Regions from separate parts of the Peribacillus sedimenti genome, predicted to be linked through region 3. Evidence: riboswitches for the same ligand, from Rfam matches in the RefSeq annotation. Region 3 holds a riboswitch; each other region holds the start of a gene.
What was found. Region 3 has a riboswitch for cyclic di-GMP ahead of V1500_RS01135 (hypothetical protein). Riboswitches for the same ligand answer to the same signal wherever they lie in the genome.
Positions count from the first base shown of each region.

Region 1 (6,392 bases), 660 kb from region 3:
AGCGCAGGTTTGATGATATTCTGAATCAGATCTTTCCTAGTCGTATTTATAAAAGGGATATTTAAAACCTTTACTTTTTTTTGCATATTCTCAGCCTTCCTTTTAAACCTCAACAAAATTCCATCTGTTTTCAATCAAGCGGTTTTCCGCAATTAGTATTAATTATTAATGAACGCATTATGAAAAGAAAGAAAAAATAACAAAAAGCGACGAAAAATTCGCAGCCTTTCTTTATGCTGCCTGTACTTCCGTGTTGTCCTTTCTGGCTTTTTCAGCTTTACAGTCGGCACAGGAATAATGAATTGGGAATTTGGCAAGTATGCAATCACCCTTGCAGTAAAACGCTGCTACTCACTGTGGCTGCGAATACAAACAGCAGTCCTGACGGCGTCCACCATCCGGTTGGTAGCCATACCCTCAAAAATACAACGGCGTCGGATGAATGACATAGATTCCCATAGAGTATTTCCCAATGGAGGTAAGAATCTTCCCGGCGAAAAACGTATGTGAAATTTTTGGATACAGGGATAACAAAAAAAGTACAAAGGCAGGAATATAAAATAGATTTGCAGGTCTGGTAGACGTTAAGATTCCATTTTTCATAAAATTCATAAGTAATTCCAAGCAGGATCGCCGTGAATAATAGAAGGAATTCACGGCGGTATTTTTTTGCAGCAGCCAATACATCCTCCCAAAAATAAGAAAGTACCCCGCCAAGAACGAAATAACAAATCCAATGGACTACAAAAGAACGATCCAATAGAACAGTATGTATCAAATCATTATCTACTGTTTCCCAAACGACAGTTTAAGACATCAATATATAATTTGCTGTTCTGGTCTACGACAACTAAATTCTAAGAAAATCCTAGAATCATATAGCAGTTTGCCCTGCCATCTCAAAAAAGTTAAAAAATATGGGAACTACACACCATTTCATAAGGAAATCTTCCTCATAATAACAGCACTTCCAACAAACATACCTGACTTTAAGGACCGATGGCTTATGTAAATTATCTCATCTGTTACACAATTGTTAACTAACTGTAATATAATGCCCGAAACGGTTGCTATACCCATATATAGAGGTAAATAAACCTTCTTCGACAAATAAGACGAATAAAATATTATGTTACTATATCTCCATTGGATAATAGTAGACAATTAAACTACTATTTCCACATTCTTTTACTTTTTTCCAAATAACCAGACAGGAGGAACCATGAGAAAGGTCACAAAAAAATTCAGTTCACTATTACTCAGTTTTTCTTTAGTTTTTTCAGCTCTGCCTATTTATAGCTCTGCTGCTGTAAATGGAAGTACTGCTGAAAATACCATTGTCACTTCTGAAACAGAGGAAGCCATGTCGCTATGGAAAGATGAGAAAACAGACAGCGAGCTTGTGGCTTCGATTCCTAGCGGGTCAGAAATTACAGTATTAGAAAAAGGTGCTTCATTTACATATGTAAGCTACCTGGAGTTATCAGAACCAGTAGAGCATACTGGCTATGTAGAGAACAAGTTTATCGTGAATGCGGAAGACACAGCAAATACGGATTCCGAGCTTCCGACAGCAGATTCGGACACTGCGGTCTCTGAAGGATCTACACCTCAGCAAAATGCTGAACCCGCTGACAATTCTACTGAAACTTCAGAAAGTTCTGCTGCTATCCCTAAAGCTTCAAGAGCTTCCATTAGCAGTACTGCAGAGACAGGCAGCAGTGATCAAACATTAAACAGTGCAGGTACTGATCATACTGGAACTGCAGCGAGCACAGAGGATGCAAATAGCACAGAAACAGAATCAGCCGACATTCAAGCTTCCGGCATTACATCCACACAGTCCACCGGCACAGAAGTCGAAGCTGCTGCTGAAGAAGGTGCAGAAACCGAGCTTATGACAGGGATTGCCCTGAAAGGCCCGACAAATATTTATGCACAGACGAATGAGGAATCAAGAGTCCTAAAAAGTTATGCGCAAGGCACGCTGCTGAAATATCAGTCCTTCACCACCAGCTGGTATAGGTGTACAGTTTATATCAACGGCAAAGCAACAGCAGGATTTATAAAGAAAACAGATGTTGAAAACACAGTCGCTCCCCAGGTATGGATGACGGGTGTTACACTGCCCGCCATCATGAATGTGTATTCAAAGGCTTCTATTACCTCCAAACCTTTAAAGAGCTATCTACAGGGTACAGTAGTGAAATATAAAACTTTCATTTCTGGCTGGTATCAATCTACCGTCTATATCAATGGAGTCGCTGCCATATGCTATATAAGGAAGAGTGATGTCGAAAACACGATCACACCCCAACAGTGGTTAAACGGAATCTCCTTAAATACGACAATGAATGTTTATAACAGGGCTTCCACTGCCGGTAAGGTGTTAAAAACCTATCCGCAGGGTACTCTATTAAAATACAAGACTTTTTCATCCACGTGGTATCAATCAAGCGTATATATAAAGGGTAAGGCGACAGTCGTCTACATAAAAAAAAGCGGTGTGGAAAATACGGTTTCTCCTCAGAAATGGGTGAAAGGAATCGTTAAATACAGCAAACTGAATGTATATTCCAGAGCTTCCACCTCATCCAGGGCATTAAAGTCCTATGTCCAGGGTAGCATTTTGTCATATAAGACTTTTACTTCAGGATGGTATCAATCCACCGTCTATATCAACGGCAAGGCGACCACCTGCTACCTCAGAAAAAGTGATGTGGAAAATGCTGTATCAGAGCAGCAGTCCTTACGAGGTGTTACCCGCTATGCCAAAACGTATGTGTATTCCCGTGCGTCTGCTTCCTCCACTGATTTGAAATCTTATGCGCAGGGTTCGGTTTTATCCTATAAGACTTTTACCTCCGGCTGGTATCAGTCTACCGTGTATATCAATGGCAAAGCGACTACCTGCTATATCAGGAAAAGCGATGTCGAAAACACAATTTCACCGGTTCAGAATCTGGAAGGGCTCACGATGAAGGAGCCTGTTTCCATCTACAGTAAGGCAACAGGAAATTCCAACATTCTAAGAAACTATAAAAAAGGCGTCATCCTAAAGTTTTGGCCGCTAACGTCAGACTGGTATGAAACGAATATTTATATAAATGGCAAGGCGACCAGGGGATATATCAAGGCAGGTGATATAAAAGTGCTGGAAGATGACATAAACTTCGTCAGGGAATCAACTGATTACGGCCTGTCACTTGAAGAGGCAGCAGATATGCAAATGAAGGTCAACCCGCAGACTGACTCCTCAGGATCATGGAGTACAGCACCAAGGTCAGAGGTGGAACATTACCTGAATCCTGCCAATTTTGCACAGACATCGACAGCCTACTATCAGTTCCTTGTCCTATCCTCCTATGCAGGCACAGACCAGGATGAGCTGAACAATAAGATTCTCGCAGGAAAAGGTGTACTAGAGGGCAAGGGATCCTCTTATATCACTGCAGCGAAAGAGTATGGAGTCAATGAAATTTACTTGGTGAGTCACTCTCTTCTCGAGACTGGAAACGGATTAAGCCGTCTAGCCAATGGAGTTGCGGTTAATGGCGTAACCGTCTATAACGTTTACGGCATCGGTGCAATCGATTCGGACCCACTGGGCGGAGGATCCCAATTTGCTTATGAGCAGGGCTGGACCTCTGTTGAAAAAGCGATTGAAGGCGGAGCAAAATTCGTGGCCGACAACTATATCAGCAAGGGTCAAAACACATTGTACAAGATGCGATGGAATCCCGATGGCATGGAGCGATACGGATATGCCAACCACCAATATGCTTCGGATGTAGGCTGGGCTGTAAAACAGACCGATCGAATCGTCAGCATGTATAATCAATTATCGCGTTATACACTTGTGTTCGATTTACCGACGTATTACCTTTAATATAACGAAGCGTGCCTTAAACATCGGGCACGCTTTTTTCAAGCAAAGATAGTAGTTGTCTAACAAAGAGGATGTTTTCCTATATTAGCTTCATCCTTATAAAAAGCAAAAACCCTGTTTTCCGATAACAGGGTTCTTCCATCATGAAGCTATTTTCTCACAAGCATATGAAAGGTTTTGCAGGCATGCTTTCCTAAGGAATTCATCGCATACAAAGTCATACATCAGCTCGTGCTCCAGGGTTGAATATGCTTCAGATATGCTCGCTTCCTTTATTTCTTCGCCATTTTTCTCAAGGTAGCTTAAAATTTCTCTCTCAAAATATTCCACACTTCCAAATAATACAGTCAATTCCTGTAGGCCCACCTTTCTTTATGATTTTTGAGTCATCCGAACACCGATTAGAGGCAAGAACCAACCTACTTTTCGCCATATGTCTACCCATTTACCCAATTTTCCCCATACCAAACGCCAAAAGGAAAAGTCCACCAAAAAAGGCAGGCGGACTGAAAGAGCAAATGAAAATATGCTTCCCAGGTGCGATTCCGTACTGTGTGGCAACCCGACTATCGTAGTACTCAGACCTTAGACTCGTGGCTTTGCGTCCCTATTTTTCAATAGGTTTGCCTTTTCAATTGCTTTAATCATAAAACTTTAGTATGAATTTTTCAACAGCTTTCGACAACATTCTGGTAAACCAGTCTAAAAATAGTAAAAAAGGACCAAATGACAACAGAAAAAAACCCTGGTTATAACACCCGGGGCTCTTGTTCTCTATGTTTATGCCTTTGCCATGCTCCGCCTTTTTGTTGCATCCTCGCGAAATTTCTTCTGTTCGGCTTTGGACATCGCCTTGTATTCCTTCAAGAACTTCTCATATTTCGGCATGACCTCTTCAATGGGGCCATATGCCTTTACCTCGCCATGCTCGATCCACAGGGCCTTTTGACAAAATTGCTTCATTTGGCCAAGGGAATGGCTGACGAAGAACATAGTCTTTCCACGTGCTTTGAACTCATTCATTTTATCAAGGCATTTTTCCGCAAAGGCCTTGTCGCCAACGGACAGCGCTTCATCAATAATCAGAACGTCCGGGTCGATATGCACTGAGATGGAGAAACCCAGCCTTGATTTCATCCCGCTGGAATAGGATTTGACAGGCTGGTCAATGAACTTTCCAAGCTCGGAAAACTCAATGATCTCCGGCTCCAGTTCCTTGATCTGATTCTTGTCGAAGCCCATCATCAGCATTTTGAGCTCGATGTTTTCGCGTCCTGTAAGCTGGTTATTCAGCCCGGCTGCCACAGCAATCAGGGCAGTCTTGCCATCGATCTGCACATTGCCGTCTGTCGGAGGGACAATTCCGGCGATGATGTTGGAGAGGGTTGACTTCCCTGAGCCATTGACACCAACAAAGCCGATGACATCGCCCTTTTCTGCTTCAAAGCTGACATTTCTAATGGCATAGAAATCCTCTCCGTAGTTTTTCGGCAGGATGAGGTCCAATAATTTCTCAGATGTTTTATTATATAGTTTATATCGCTTCGTAACGTTTTTTACGACGACTGATTTTTCCAAAATATTCACTTCCATTTACATGAAATCTGCAAATCGGTCCCTGAATTTCACATGTAGGGAAGAGCCGATTAAGAAAAGGACAATCACTGCTCCCCAGAAATATAAAGTGTACTCCCAATTTTCGATGATATACCATGACCCGTTCACTAGCGATGCTCGATAGCCCTGGACTATATAGAATAAAGGGTTGGCCTTCATAATCGTCATGATCCACTGTGGCAGGTCCTCATGAAACCAGAGGATTGGAGTCAGGTAAAACAGGATCCTTACAAATGACGTAACCAGCATCTGCACATCCCTTACAATGGTTGCGAGGGTTGACACGATGAGTGAAAAAGATATTAGCAGAACCACAGCTGCAATGATAAAATATGGCAGCTGGATGATATACATACTAGGCAGGTAGCCAATGAAGGCCAAAATGACAATGGCGATTCCCAGTAGCATCAAATGCTGGTACAAACGAGCGAAGATGACATATGTCGGGATGACGCTCATCGGAAAGCTCATCTTTGACACCATGCCAAGCCTCGAATAAATCGATTTGGATGCCTGGGTAGTTGCCGGGTTCACAAAGAACCAGACCACAATACCGGCAAGCAGCCAGGGGAAGAATGGAAGGCCCTGCACTTCCCTTCCTTCGTTAAACATAAGAAAGCCAAAAACAAGCCAATAGATTGAAATTTGAATCATCGGGTTGATGATTTCCCACAGTATGCCTAAATAATTGCTACTGTTGGTGGCCTTCATCTCGTAAGCCGAGAGACGCCTGATCAGATAAAAATTTTTTATATGTTCTTTTATCACGGTTAAAGCAGACTTCATACTATTACACAGACCTTCCTGAAAACACTTTTTCTACTACGCGACGGGAGGCATTCCCATCCTCCAGGCCGCAAAACTTCTGATGAAATTCCTCAAAGGC
Region 1 is NZ_CP143547.1:4,654,979-4,661,370, forward strand. It holds gene V1500_RS22895 (WecB/TagA/CpsF family glycosyltransferase) at 1-86, opposite strand, end outside; gene V1500_RS22900 (glucosaminidase domain-containing protein) at 1,223-3,889, shown strand; gene V1500_RS22905 (hypothetical protein) at 4,031-4,240, opposite strand; cyclic di-GMP riboswitch class I at 4,443-4,527, opposite strand; gene tagH (teichoic acids export ABC transporter ATP-binding subunit TagH) at 4,670-5,467, opposite strand; gene V1500_RS22915 (ABC transporter permease) at 5,483-6,292, opposite strand; partial or broken gene V1500_RS22920 (CDP-glycerol glycerophosphotransferase family protein) at 6,297-6,392, opposite strand, start outside.
Region 1: it holds a riboswitch for cyclic di-GMP, as region 3 does, so the genes downstream of both, V1500_RS22905 (hypothetical protein) here and V1500_RS01135 (hypothetical protein) in region 3, are expected to answer to the same signal.

Region 2 (6,392 bases), 580 kb from region 3:
TCACGATTTCATTGGATGAGCTGGAACGTGCAGAACATATTATTACGGATTATCTGACCTTTGCCAAGCCGTCGCTTGAAAACGTAAAGGTATTGGATTTGACTGAAGAATTGGATTATGTTTTAACGGTTGTAAGCCCATATGCAAATATGAATAATGTACATATTGATGTATCCTTTAAGGAAAAAGTGTATATTTCCGGAGAGGCCGCCAAGCTTCATCAATGCTTGATTAATGTGATCAAGAATGGGATTGAAGCAATGCCAGAAGGGGGAGAGCTTAGTGTCGCTATAACAAAAGCGGGTTCTCATGCATCATTAAGTGTCACAGACAGCGGAACAGGGATGAGCGAAGAGCAACTGAAGAGGCTGGGAACACCTTTTTACACAACGAAAGACAAAGGCACAGGACTTGGCACCATGGTCGTATATAGTATTGTTAAAGCCATGGGCGGAGAGATTAAGGTCAAAAGTAAAGAGAATAAGGGTACTAGTTTTACAATTATCCTTCCACTCGCATCAAAATAGTCAGCACCAGCTAAAACTAATTGAATATACAAAGCCGAGGTTCATAGATAATCAAAAAGTCAGTCAGCATTATTAAACTGAATGGAAGAGTTGCTTAACGCCTGTTTAAGCAGCTCTTCTTTTTTTCTTTAAGGTTCTATACATTATGTCAGTAATGTTTTAGAGGGCGTCCGAACGATCTATTCCCTGGTGATGCGTGCAAAATCTGGGACGATCCGATCATCGAAGAAAAGCATATCAATTGGGTAATGTATATGTATGTGATAAACGTGGAAATATTGATGTCACAACAAAAAAAGAGCAGCTGCTGGCTATGCGAATTGCTTCCCCAAATAGTGTGTGAATTGTCCTTTTTCTGACTCAGCAGAATCCGTTACAAATTTTAATGGGGTTCTTCCTACTCCTCTCCAGGTACAAGTTGAAATTTTAGATAAAAGATCTGATTTCAATGGTAAAAATCCATATCGCGTATAGATTTTGAATTTCGCCCATTAAAGTCCATATATCGAGTAAAATTTGATATTTCGGGCATAAAGTGGCTGAATTCGAGCATAATTTCACACAAGTCTCTGAAATTAATACATCCCAAACCTGCTGAAGCTGTCATAATTGATTTTTTTGATTTTCCGGTAAATCTATTGCAAATTATTTTTAGCTTATATGTTGTAGAAAAGGCTGAAAGTAAAAAACAGCGCCGGACAGACCATCCAGCACTTATTGACTTAAAGAATTATAATACTCAATCATGGAATTAATCTTTTTCAGCTGGTCCCGGCTATTGCAAGAAATCACCATGTCTTTGATTTTCTCCAGCATCATAATCTGCTCCTCATACCGAAATCGTTTTTCCCTGCTGACGGTTATACTGGTTTTTTTATCTGGATTAGTGATTATAAGCTTCAGTAATCTATTTTTTGTTTCTAAAGATGAATTGATTTGCTGGAGTATGAGTGGTTTATCTTTATTTTGAAGAAAAAGGATTTTGTTCATCGAATGATCTTCTCACAACACTCTTTATAGCCTTTTGAATGCGCGTCTCTCGGCATAAGGTTTGCACAAATCGCATACATGAATTTTGGACGTCCCAAAATACAATGTAGTCTTACGGAATTTCTTCTTGCAGAAATGGCATGTCTTTTTGAAAAACATCTTTATGATACCCCCAATATATTACTTAAGAGTTATCTATTCTACAAAATCCGATAATATTCCTGTTTTTGGAAGGTTGTTCATTTTCATAATGATCACAAAAAGCGCCATTTATGCTTGCGGAAACATTAATAAGAACTGTGTCCCTTTGCCTTTTTCACTGGTAACTTTAAAGGTTGCGCCCATTTCTTTAAGGATATGCAGGCTTACCATTAAGCCGAGTCCAGTCCCTTTTTCCTTGGTTGAATAAAAAGGGAAACCCAGGTTCTGGATCTGCTGTTTGTCCATGCCTTCCCCATTATCGGATACCCTTACCATGGCTGTTCCGTCTTCGGCAAAAACCTTTACCTGTACCGTTCCAGGAATCTTGGAAGCTTCAATGGCGTTTTTTATAATATTGATAAACAGCTGCTGAACCCTGCCTGAAATGCCAAAAATTCGTATATCGCCGATGATATCAAGTGCTATTTGGACGCCATGATAATTGGAAAAAGAGGATAGGGCCTTTACGGATCGTTTCGCTTCCTCGCCTATATTCAGCGTTGTGAATTGTCTGCTGGATTGGTTTTTTCCCAATGATAAATAGTCTGAAATAATTTCATTTGCCCGGTCTAGTTCTTCTAAAGATATTTTTATATACTCCTTTTCAGCATCAGAAGTATTTTTAGATATAGACAGCAATTGCAGGAAGCCCTTAATGCTTGTCATCGGATTTCGTATTTCATGGGCAACGCTTGCGGCCAATTGCCCAGCAACATACAATTTTTCATTTCTCTGAATCTCGGCCATTAAATCCAGCTTTTCCTGATGGGATTCCAGCATATAGATCGCAAACCAGATCATGATCGCATTTGCTATGACAAAGAAAATGTAGCTAACCAGCTTGACTGGGGTCAATGGGTCATGCAGAATGACCGTGCCGATTATGGGCAGCATGGCAGAAGAAATAGTCAGGTAGGCTGCTGAATATGTAATCTTGGTACGCCGTGGCCATGCCATATATTTCTCTCTATAAAAAAACATGACTAAACTGCTTAAACTTAGGACGATGAAGGCTGGAATCATTCCTACGCCTCCTAACAAAAACCTGATGATGAAGAAAAATATGGTGACAAAGATGCCTATCCATGTCCCGCCATAAATAAATGCCAGAAACCAGGGGACTAATCGTAAATCCAGAAAGATTCCGTCGTCAATCGTAATGGGGACCAGCATACTGGAATACATGGTAAAGCCGCAGACGATCCCCCAAACAATATTCCCCCGTTTTCCAGATCGATCAGCCCCCAGTGCTAAGAAAAGGATGATTGGAAATAAAACCATTAGCATTTGGAGCAGTATTTTATCATATTGAAAATCCATGGCTTACTCCCTTAATATACTTTCATGTAATCGTACTGAGTTTTACTCTCCTTCTAGGCTAAAATAAATAAGGCAATTTGTCTATATTTCTGAAATACCAAACATTTCGGTCGTTCGGACGACCGCATCACACACATTTTGCCTGTTAATGACACTTTCGCCTGCTACTTTTATCATGGAAATTGTAAAAAAGTGAGGCTTTATGTTTATAAAGGCAATAACCCGGGTATTTCCTCTACTGTAAAGAAGTAGTTATATAACCATATATTTACATAGTTAAAGGCAAACTATTCGAAAGTATAGGACGCAAAGTCTGGAGTCTAAGGTTATGCAGGCAATACTCATAACTATGATCGTCCGACCGCCACAATCAGCATAATTGTGGCGTTTTTTATTGTCGTGATTTTATTAAAGGATTTTATCCTTTAATTTAATTAAATATCAATCCTAAATGGGGTGGTGCAAAGAAATGTAAAGGGAGGGTCGGTAATGCATTCATCATTTATCTTACTTACTTTGGAGGGGTATCGAATTGAAGAAAACAAGAATTAGAGGGTTGTATGCGCTATCTATCGCATTCTTACTGATTTATAGTATTGTTTTTCCAATAGGGATGGCAAAGGCATCTGAAAACAGCGCAGGCCAAAATGGACAGAAGGAAGTGGAGCTGGATTTGAACGCGACCACGAATAAACAAAATGTCACCGGGTCTGAGGAACAGAAAGAGCAAGTTGAGAGTTCTCCACAAGCGAATCCAGAAAAAGCAACAAGTCAAGACATAGAGAAGCATGACACAGAACAAACAAAATCTGAACAAAAAGGAGCGAAAGAACAGGCACGGGATTTAGAAAAAGAAGCAAAAGTACTAGCAAGGGAAACAAAAGAACAAACCAGGGAAGCAGAGAAAGAAGCAAAGAAGCTATCTAGACAAACAGAGCAAGAAATCAAGGAACAGGCTAGAAAAGTAGAATGGGAAGCCAAACAGAAAGCGAAACAGGCAGAGCGGGAAGCCAAAGAAAAAGCAAGACAAGCAAAACAGGAAGCTGAAGAACAAGCTAGACATACAGAACGGGAAGCTAAAAAACAAGCAAGGGAAGCAGAGAAGGGCTCTCATCAGAACAAAGCTACCGAAATCCATCTGCATCTTAAAAAATGTGCGAAATTAGTAAAGGAAGTTTCCGTACAGATTGGGGACAAGTGGTTCACTTTATCGAATCCGGGCAGTTCTCCTCTATATAAGATGAAGGATGGAGGGGAGTTTGTAAAAGACGATGTGAAGGCATTCAAGCTTGTTACATTATCGGGTAAAGAATTGGTCGTCACACCGGCTGAGCTGCGAGTGGGTGTAGAAGCAAATGGAACCATCAATTATTGGTTCGAGCAGTGTTCAAGATTGATAGAAACTGAGCCGCCGGCCATCCCGCCAGCAGACGATCAACAGAGCATCATAATTGGCAAAGTAAAGCTGATCCTTGATGGCTGCAAAGCACCTATACAGAATATTAAGCTGGTATTGAAGAATGAAACAATCATTGACTTGAATTCTGGTACAGCGGTTTTAGAGTTTCTCCTGCAGACCGGTGTTGATTTTAACAAAATTCAATCTATACAGGTAACAATAAATGGGGAAGTAAAAACATTCCCGCTCTCAAACACAGATAAGTTTCACTATAGCCTGGTGCATGGAACGCTTGTCATTACAATAGAATGCGATGTAAGCGCTGACCCAGGAACTGGAACCGACCCATGTGAATGTACACCGCCAGCAAATCCGGGCACTGACCCAGGAACAGGCACACCACCGACAAATCCGGGTACGGATCCTGGAACGAGCATACCGCCGACAAATCCAGGCACTGACCCAGGAACGAGCTTACCGCCGACAAATCCAGGAACTGACCCTGGAACAAGTTTACCGCCAACCGATCCCGGAACTGGAACCGATCCTGGCACAGTAACTCCACCGGCTGGACCTGGAACTGGAATTCCAGAACCATCGATAGATACTGGAGCGGAAATACCAACTCCGACTGTACCGGGAGATGAAGAAGTGGTCATTGAAAATCCAGAAGCACCAGCGTCACCTGGTGACCTAGGATCTGATAATGACAATGGAGAGGATGCGCCACAATCTGAAGTAATATCTGATATAACGTCAGCTGGAACTGCGTTATCAGATGATACTACCTTGCAAAGCGGCACTCTTCCAAAAACAGGTGAATCTTCTAGAATAGGTTTCTACATTGCCGGCTCACTCCTCATCGTATTGGGAGCACTGGCCCTAAGATCCAGAAAAATTCAAGGTGAATAATAGATTGGCAGAGAGGGACAAAGGTCTCTCTCTGGTTTTTTTATTATTCAGGTTTTATTATAATATAGGCTGCTAATAAATGGGAACAGATTTTGTGGGATGGCAGCGAACCGAATAAAGTATGAGAGAAATACAATTCAACTTTAGAGGTGCAGAAGTGTTCATTTTCCACAAAAAACACCCTATAGATGTAATTCTATAGGATGCTGTGATAAGTTATCTTTTTTTTCATTTTGTTCAGTAAACGGGCTGTAGTTTATTTAGCAGTTGTAATAATTCTGCGATATCCAGAGGTTTGGTGAGATAATGTGTGAATCCTTTTTGTACTAACCTTTTAACCTCAGAAGGTCTTGCATCTGCACTTAAAGCAATGATCGGGACATCCGCCACAATTTTATTCTTTTTCAGAAGTGTGAACGTTTCTTCCCCGCTCATATCAGGCAGGTTTAAATCCAACAGAATGATATCAATCTTTTCTGTATTTGCTAATTCCAATCCTTCTTGTGCGTTACGAGCCACTATAAGTGTATAACCAGGCTCCAGGTTAAAAACGCGCTTCATTAAATAGATGTTTGATTCAGTATCCTCGATATATAAAACACGTTTTAGCTCCCTGTTTGTTAGTTGAGTTTCTGTATGCTCAACACCAGATTTACCATCCAATTCAGCTATCGCTTCGATTTTTAGCTCAAACCAGAAATCACTGCCTTCTCCTAAAACGCTGGATACACCCACATTGCCATCCATTAATCGCATAAGCTGCTCGACTAGCGGCAATCCAATTCCGGCCCCTTGTTCACCGGTCCCATTAATCCGATAGAATGGCTGAAAAATATTTTGATATTCATCCTTGGGGATTCCAATGCCCGTGTCTTTAATATGGACTTCAAGCCTGTCAGCATGTAAATGAACGGATACCAGGACTTCACCATTCATGCGATTGTATTTTATAGCATTACACAGAAGGTTTAGTATTACTTGTTTTAAGCGAGTAGGATCAGCTTTGACAAACACTTTTCGGCAGCCATCCAGATGTTTTTTTA
Region 2 is NZ_CP143547.1:4,738,124-4,744,515, reverse strand. It holds gene V1500_RS23275 (ATP-binding protein) at 1-527, shown strand, start outside; gene V1500_RS23270 (hypothetical protein) at 1,242-1,517, opposite strand; gene V1500_RS23265 (ATP-binding protein) at 1,788-3,038, opposite strand; cyclic di-GMP riboswitch class I at 3,310-3,407, shown strand; gene V1500_RS23260 (LPXTG cell wall anchor domain-containing protein) at 3,571-5,349, shown strand; gene V1500_RS23255 (ATP-binding protein) at 5,587-6,392, opposite strand, start outside.
Region 2: it holds a riboswitch for cyclic di-GMP, as region 3 does, so the genes downstream of both, V1500_RS23260 (LPXTG cell wall anchor domain-containing protein) here and V1500_RS01135 (hypothetical protein) in region 3, are expected to answer to the same signal.

Region 3 (6,392 bases):
GCTTCCTTTACAGCATCTGTTTCTTCAGTTGCTTTGTCCGCGTCTTCTTTAACAGTTTCTGTTTCTTCAGTTGCTTGATCAGCATCTTCTTTTGCATCTTCCGTTTTGTCAGTGACTAATTCAGTATCCTTACTCATTAGGCCTGCAATTTGTTGTTTTAACGTTGCGAGTGCTTCTTTCACAGTGTTTTGGAAAGACTTCACTGCATCTTTGACAGCATTTTTAACGCCGCTGTTTTCAAAGGTCTCTTCTGTTTTCACATCGTCGGCTTCTTTAACTGCCTCTGCTTTATCTTCTTCTTTTTCAGCTGTCTCTTCTTTTTCAACAGCATTTTCTTTATTTGCTGTCTCTTCTTTTTCAACAGCCTCTTCTTTATTTGCTGTTTCTTCAGCTGCTTCAGAAGCCTCTTCTTTTACACTGCTATCTTTTGTTTCGGTTACAACCTCAGTTTCTTCTTGTTCTGTGTTCTCTTCATTTTTTGCAGTCTCCTCTTTTACAGGAGTTGCATGAACAGCAGATTGTGGTGCTGCGTGCTTTTTCGCTGTGGCACTCGCGTGTGCTGCAGCTTGAGAATTCGCTTTGTTTGCAGCCGATTTATTTTCTTTTGCTTTTGGTTCCATTGATCCCTCAACCACTGGTGGTGTAGTTGTTTCTTCAGCTTTAGGTTTAGCAGTTTCAACCTTTTTTGCTGGTTTTACTTTCACGGCTTTTACAGGTTTAACTGTTTCTTTAGCTGGTTTTACCTTGGCAGGTTTTGGAGAAGCTGGTTTATGTACCGCTGAGTTTTCAGCTGCTTTTGACTTAGCAGTTTCAGATGCATGAAGTGATGATTGCGCTTTTACTGTCTTGTCACCAGAAGCCTTTACTTTTGCAGAAGCTTTTTCATTTACTGCTTTTTCGACTTTTACTTCCTGGTCATTCTTTGCAGCCTCACTGATTTGTGCCCCAGCGAAAAACCCTGCAGATAGAACTCCTGCCAATACCACAGATTTAACAGCCTTTTTACGATTAACGTTGTTTTTCATTATAAATTCGCTCCTTTTATCTTATCCTTGGTATGTGTTAAAAAATATAAGTTAAAAGACAAGGAGCGTTTGTGGCGGCTTTGACGGCGGCGCATTTGTCCATTGGTTACTAAATTCCTGAAACCTTGAATTATGTAACTGGTTGAATCCCAGTATTAATTGCTGATCCCATTTGAACACTTTATCCGTGAATAGCAGTTTACCAGGTTCGAACTTTTTTCGTTCCTTGGAAGATGATGCTGTATTGTGATTGGTTTGGCCTGTATTAATGGCCTTTGTGCTGCCGGGAATCTCTTTGTCAGCTGGTTTCCCCTTACCAGCTCCCGGCTGGAACTGTGTAGATACTAGCTTTTTTACATAATGAGGTTTGCTTTGTTTCCTGTATGTTTTGTTAGTAACTGCTTCGGAAACTGAGTCAGGCAGCTGGGAGCTCACACGAACATGTTCCCTGCTCTCTAAAGGCTTGGTAAGCTTTTTTGGAGTGTTGCGCTCTCTGCTTTTCTGGACAGAGTTGACGGCACTGATTTTTTTGGTCTGTGCCTCCACGATAGGCGGGTTTGTTTTTTCCTGAGCCTTAGGTGTGTGAACTTTCGGTTGAGGTCCACTAGTATTAGATTTGTGTGTGGTTGCCTTTTTTATTTGTTTGCCTTTAGGCGGCAGAATTTTTTTCTGTTTGGTGCTGCTATCCACCTGAGCTTTGCTGCCTTGAGCTGGTTTAGCTGGATTTTTCGCAGCGCTTTTTTTTAAGTCCATTAGGGTTGGCTGAACCTTTTCTTTCATTTTTTGTTGCTTGTTATTGGAAAATGATTTGGGTTCTTTGCCGGCTGGAACAGGTATATCAGCCTTTTTTGCCTTTTCAGTGACCTGTTCAGCTTGTACATCCTTTGGAAGAGGTTTTTCACCAGGCTTAGCAGCAAATGCTAGATTGGGAAGCAGTATCGCTCCGCCTATTAATATTGCTGATAATATGAATTGCCGGAAGTGCATTTCATCCACCTCCTTTCAAAAAAAGTTCAATGGCTTTAACAAATAATTCTTATCTTTTTGTGATTATTTGGCCGTTTAACAAATAAATAAATCAATGTGCCTAGTTTAGAAATACAAATTGTTTGCGTAAAAGGTTTTCATAGCCTACATTCATGGGTAAAAATGGCTGATTATGTCCTTTGACGTCATATAACTGTAAAAAATCATCTCTAACCGACAATATTTTTGGTATAATATTCATATAAAGGTACAACCAGGGAAACCTGGTGTCACAAAGCTATCGGGGCTAAGGAGAATATCTATGCCAGCCAGCTGCCGTTACCAAGGAGGAGCAGGTAATGAAAACAAATAAGTTTTCAAAAGTATTAACAGGTATTGTAGCTTCATCGTTAATTTTCAGTTCAGCTTCTATAGCGAATGCCAAAGGGCCGGAAAAGGGCAAACCTGAGCATAAGCAGCGCGTTGCTGAAGCACCCAAAGATTCAACAACTGTAGAAAAGGGTAAGTCTCAGCACAAGCAGGAAGTCGCAGAAGCATATAAACCACAGCCGGTGAAAGATAAAGGCAAGCCATCTGTATCAACTAAGAAAGAAACTCAGAAGAAAGTGGTTATTCGTTCAAAAGTCGGAAAATCACTTGAGAAGCAAGTCCTTTCATCTCAATCAGCAATTAATGGAATCTCAAAATCAATCAATACACATTTTGCTGTTCAGAAAGACGGATACACAGATAAGAAATTAAGCAAGAGCACAGCAAATTCTAGATATAATAGCTTCAGAGGAAAGCTTAACGCCGAACTGAATAAGCTTAAGGCAAAGAAAAAGCAGCTTGAAGGATATAAGAAGAAATACAAGTCATCCGCGGCGGAAATAGATGCATTAATTGCAGAAGTGAATCAACTTGAGACATTGATCAAAGGTGAATTAGAACGATTAAAAACACTGGTAGCAGAAGTTACTGCCCCTAAGAAGGAAACAACAAAGCCGAAGGAAGAGGATGGGTCAACTTCAATTCCAGGGGATAACACTACTTCACCAGGCGGAGCCACAACACCAGCTGATTCAACTACCGCACCTTCGCCAGAACCGGTTCCACCAGCACAGCCTGCTGACTCAGAAGTACGGGCAACCTAAGTTATTAATCAACATATAAATCAAAGGGAATCCAGCAGCTGGATTCCCCTTTTGTTATTAAAAAGCAGCCAATACTGCACCCCCTATAGCGCCTAAAACCACGATTACCCAAGGCGGCATTTCCCAATATGCAAGCAGACTGTACAGCACGGCGGCAAACACAAAATCAGAGGCATTGAAGACGGAACTTTTCCAAATGGGGTCATAAAAGGCGGCAATCAGTATACCGACCACTCCTGCATTGACCCCGAGAACAGCACCTCTTATTTTTGGATTGTTTCGCAAGCTATTCCAAAAAGGAAGGGTACCTAAAATCAGAAGGAATGCAGGGAGAAAGATGGCCGCCGTCGCAAGTAAAGCCCCTTTCCATCCATCTATTACCGCTCCTATATAGGAAGCGAATGTAAATAAAGGGCCGGGCATCGCCTGAGTCGCTCCATATCCTGCAAGAAAGGCTTCTTTATCAAGCCAGCCAGACGGAACAAATTCCTTTTCAAGCAAGGGAAGCACCACATGGCCACCTCCAAAAACCAGCGAACCAGATCGATAGAAGCTATCGAACATTGCTAGCCACTTAACATCTGTCATCTTATTTGCGATTGGCAGAAGGATGAGCAAGGCGAAAAAAAGTATCAGGCATATCGACGCAAAACGGCGTGATAAAGGAAAATCCTTTTCATTTAGATCAGTGCTCTGTTGATGCTTATACAAGATAAAACCTGCCAATCCTGCAGCTGCGATCACCAGCACCTGAGCAAGGGTGTTTTGCCATAACAGTACGCAAGCGAGAGCAGCTAATGCCATTGCTTTTCTAGGCAGGTCTGGCGTAAGGTTTTTGGCCATGCCGACTATAGCATGGGCAACCACAGCTACAGCGACCAGTTTTAAACCATGAATCCAGCCAGATTGTCCCAGCTCTGTTCCTTGGGAAATCAAAGCGAAAATGGTGAGGGCAATCACGGAAGGGAGGGTGAAGCCGATGAAAGCCAGCAGCCCTCCCAATAACCCGCCCCTGTATACGCCGATGCCAATTCCGACCTGGCTGCTGGCCGGGCCCGGCAGAAATTGAGCTAACGCTACTAAATCCGCATACTTATCCTCTGCAATCCACTTTCTTTTCCGGACATACTCTTCATGAAAATATCCCAGATGAGCTATAGGACCGCCAAATGAGGTCAGTCCAAGACGAGTTGACACAAGAAGGATTTTTAATAGTGTTTTCAAGTCTTTTGCTGATTTGGTTTTATTCATTTTTGCCTCCCCGGTAATGCCGCTTGCTTTTTTTTCTGAAAGTCATAATAGCTAAGATAAATACGGATATTAAAGCAAACATAAGCTGGCCTTGCCAATTCCAGTTTAGGACTTGCATCACAGAATAGGATTCAATCAGCAGAGCGGGTATTTTGCCAATGGTACTGGCCAATGCAAATGAGAGGATATGAATTTTGCTCCATGATCCTGCCAAAGTAACTAGTCCCGAAGGAATGAATGGAAAAATTCTTAAAGCTATAATCAGGAAAAATGCTTCCATTCCATCGGCATCTTTCAATTTGGTTAGGAGCTTATTCTTTGTTGTGAAGCTTTTCATATGTTTTAGCCCAGCTCTATATATGTAAAAGCTTATGATGGAACCAAGTGATTCACCTGCGGCAGAAATCAGAACTCCCTGCCCAAAACCAAAAAATGAAATATTCGCAGCTGTGAGGAACACACTTGGAATTACCCCTGAAATGCTGATGATTATATTCAGGCCAATGCTGAGAAGAAGGGCCAGCGGACCCCATTCAGCGAGCCACTCCATTACTATTTCTTTCATAGGACCACCTGTCAAACTCGTTTACTTTTACGATAATTCATTTAATTGGAACGGTCAAATTCTTGCGGGAAATGCTTTTGTCAATAAAAAAAGCAATGGTTAATACCATTGCTTCGCGGATAGTCTACTTCAAAGTATAGACAGTGCTGGCACTGCTGGTTTCATAACCGGACAATGCTGTTGCCGTGCGGATTGTATATAAGCCTTTTTGAGAGCGTTTCGAGGTGTAAATGGCGAACTGGAGAATACCTTTATTGTTGGTCACTCTCTGGTATTCCGCTACCTTTCCGTTTGGAAAAGTTACCGAAAGATCTACAAAGGCATTGTGCAATTTATTGCCGGCTCCGTCTGTCACAGCAACCGTCACATCTACGCGCTCCCTTGCATAATACACCTTTTTATTGGTTTTTAAGGCAGTCAGGGTTTTTTTGGGCAGTGGTTCGGCATTGATAGCCTGAACAGCTATATGAGCCTGAACCAACCCATATCCAAAAAGGCTGTCCCTTCCCGGTGTACCCAAATCCAGGGCGTAATTTTTTAGTTTTTCTCTTATTGCAATGTTGGTGGCTGCAGGGTTTGCTTCTTTCAGTAATGCCAGGGCACCGGCTGCGAAGGGTGCAGCCATTGAAGTACCGCTTGCCCTTGCATATGAGCCATTTAGGAAAGTGCTGACAATATTTACTCCAGGTGCAGCAACCTCAATGGAATCCCCGCTAGATGAAAAAATTCCCCTGTTATTATATTCATCTGTTGCAGAGACAGCTATAGCAGAAGGGAATTTTGCAGGATAATCTACAGTATCACCTGAACCATCAGCGGTTCCGTCATTTCCAGCAGCCGCCACTACCAAAATTCCTTGATTATAGGCTCTATCAACCGCATCAGCTAAGGCATAGGAAGGAGTGGGAATCCCCAGGCTCAGATTAATGATGTCCATCTTGTTTTGAATGGACCAGTCTATACCGGCGATGATATCGGAAAGGTACCCTGACCCTCTGCCATCCAACGCTTTTACTGCATATAAACTTGCGTCGGGAGCGACCCCGACAGTACCGATTGTATTGTTTTTGGCTCCTATAATACCCGCCACATGTGTACCATGGCCATTATCATCAGCATAAGAGCTCGTATATGACACCACGGATGTTCCACCGGATAGGGCTAAATCAGGATGATTGGCAATTCCGGTATCTATAACCGAAACTTTGACTCCCTTGCCAGTCAATGAGGTTTTCCAGGCCGAGGCTGCCTGGATTTTATGTGTGCCCCAATCCATATATTGCGATTTTACTTGGACTCTAATGTCCTTTTCTATTGAAAGTACGTCAGGATCCTTTCGTAATTGTTTAATAGAAGTCTGTGATGCATTAATGGTAAGGGCTTTAATATGTTTAAATTGTTTTTTTACTTTCGCATTTGCCTTCTTAATTG
Region 3 is NZ_CP143547.1:201,614-208,005, forward strand. It holds gene V1500_RS01125 (hypothetical protein) at 1-1,025, opposite strand, end outside; gene V1500_RS01130 (hypothetical protein) at 1,077-2,012, opposite strand; cyclic di-GMP riboswitch class I at 2,249-2,332, shown strand; gene V1500_RS01135 (hypothetical protein) at 2,351-3,145, shown strand; gene chrA (chromate efflux transporter) at 3,203-4,396, opposite strand; gene V1500_RS01145 (TVP38/TMEM64 family protein) at 4,389-4,961, opposite strand; gene V1500_RS01150 (S8 family peptidase) at 5,086-6,392, opposite strand, start outside.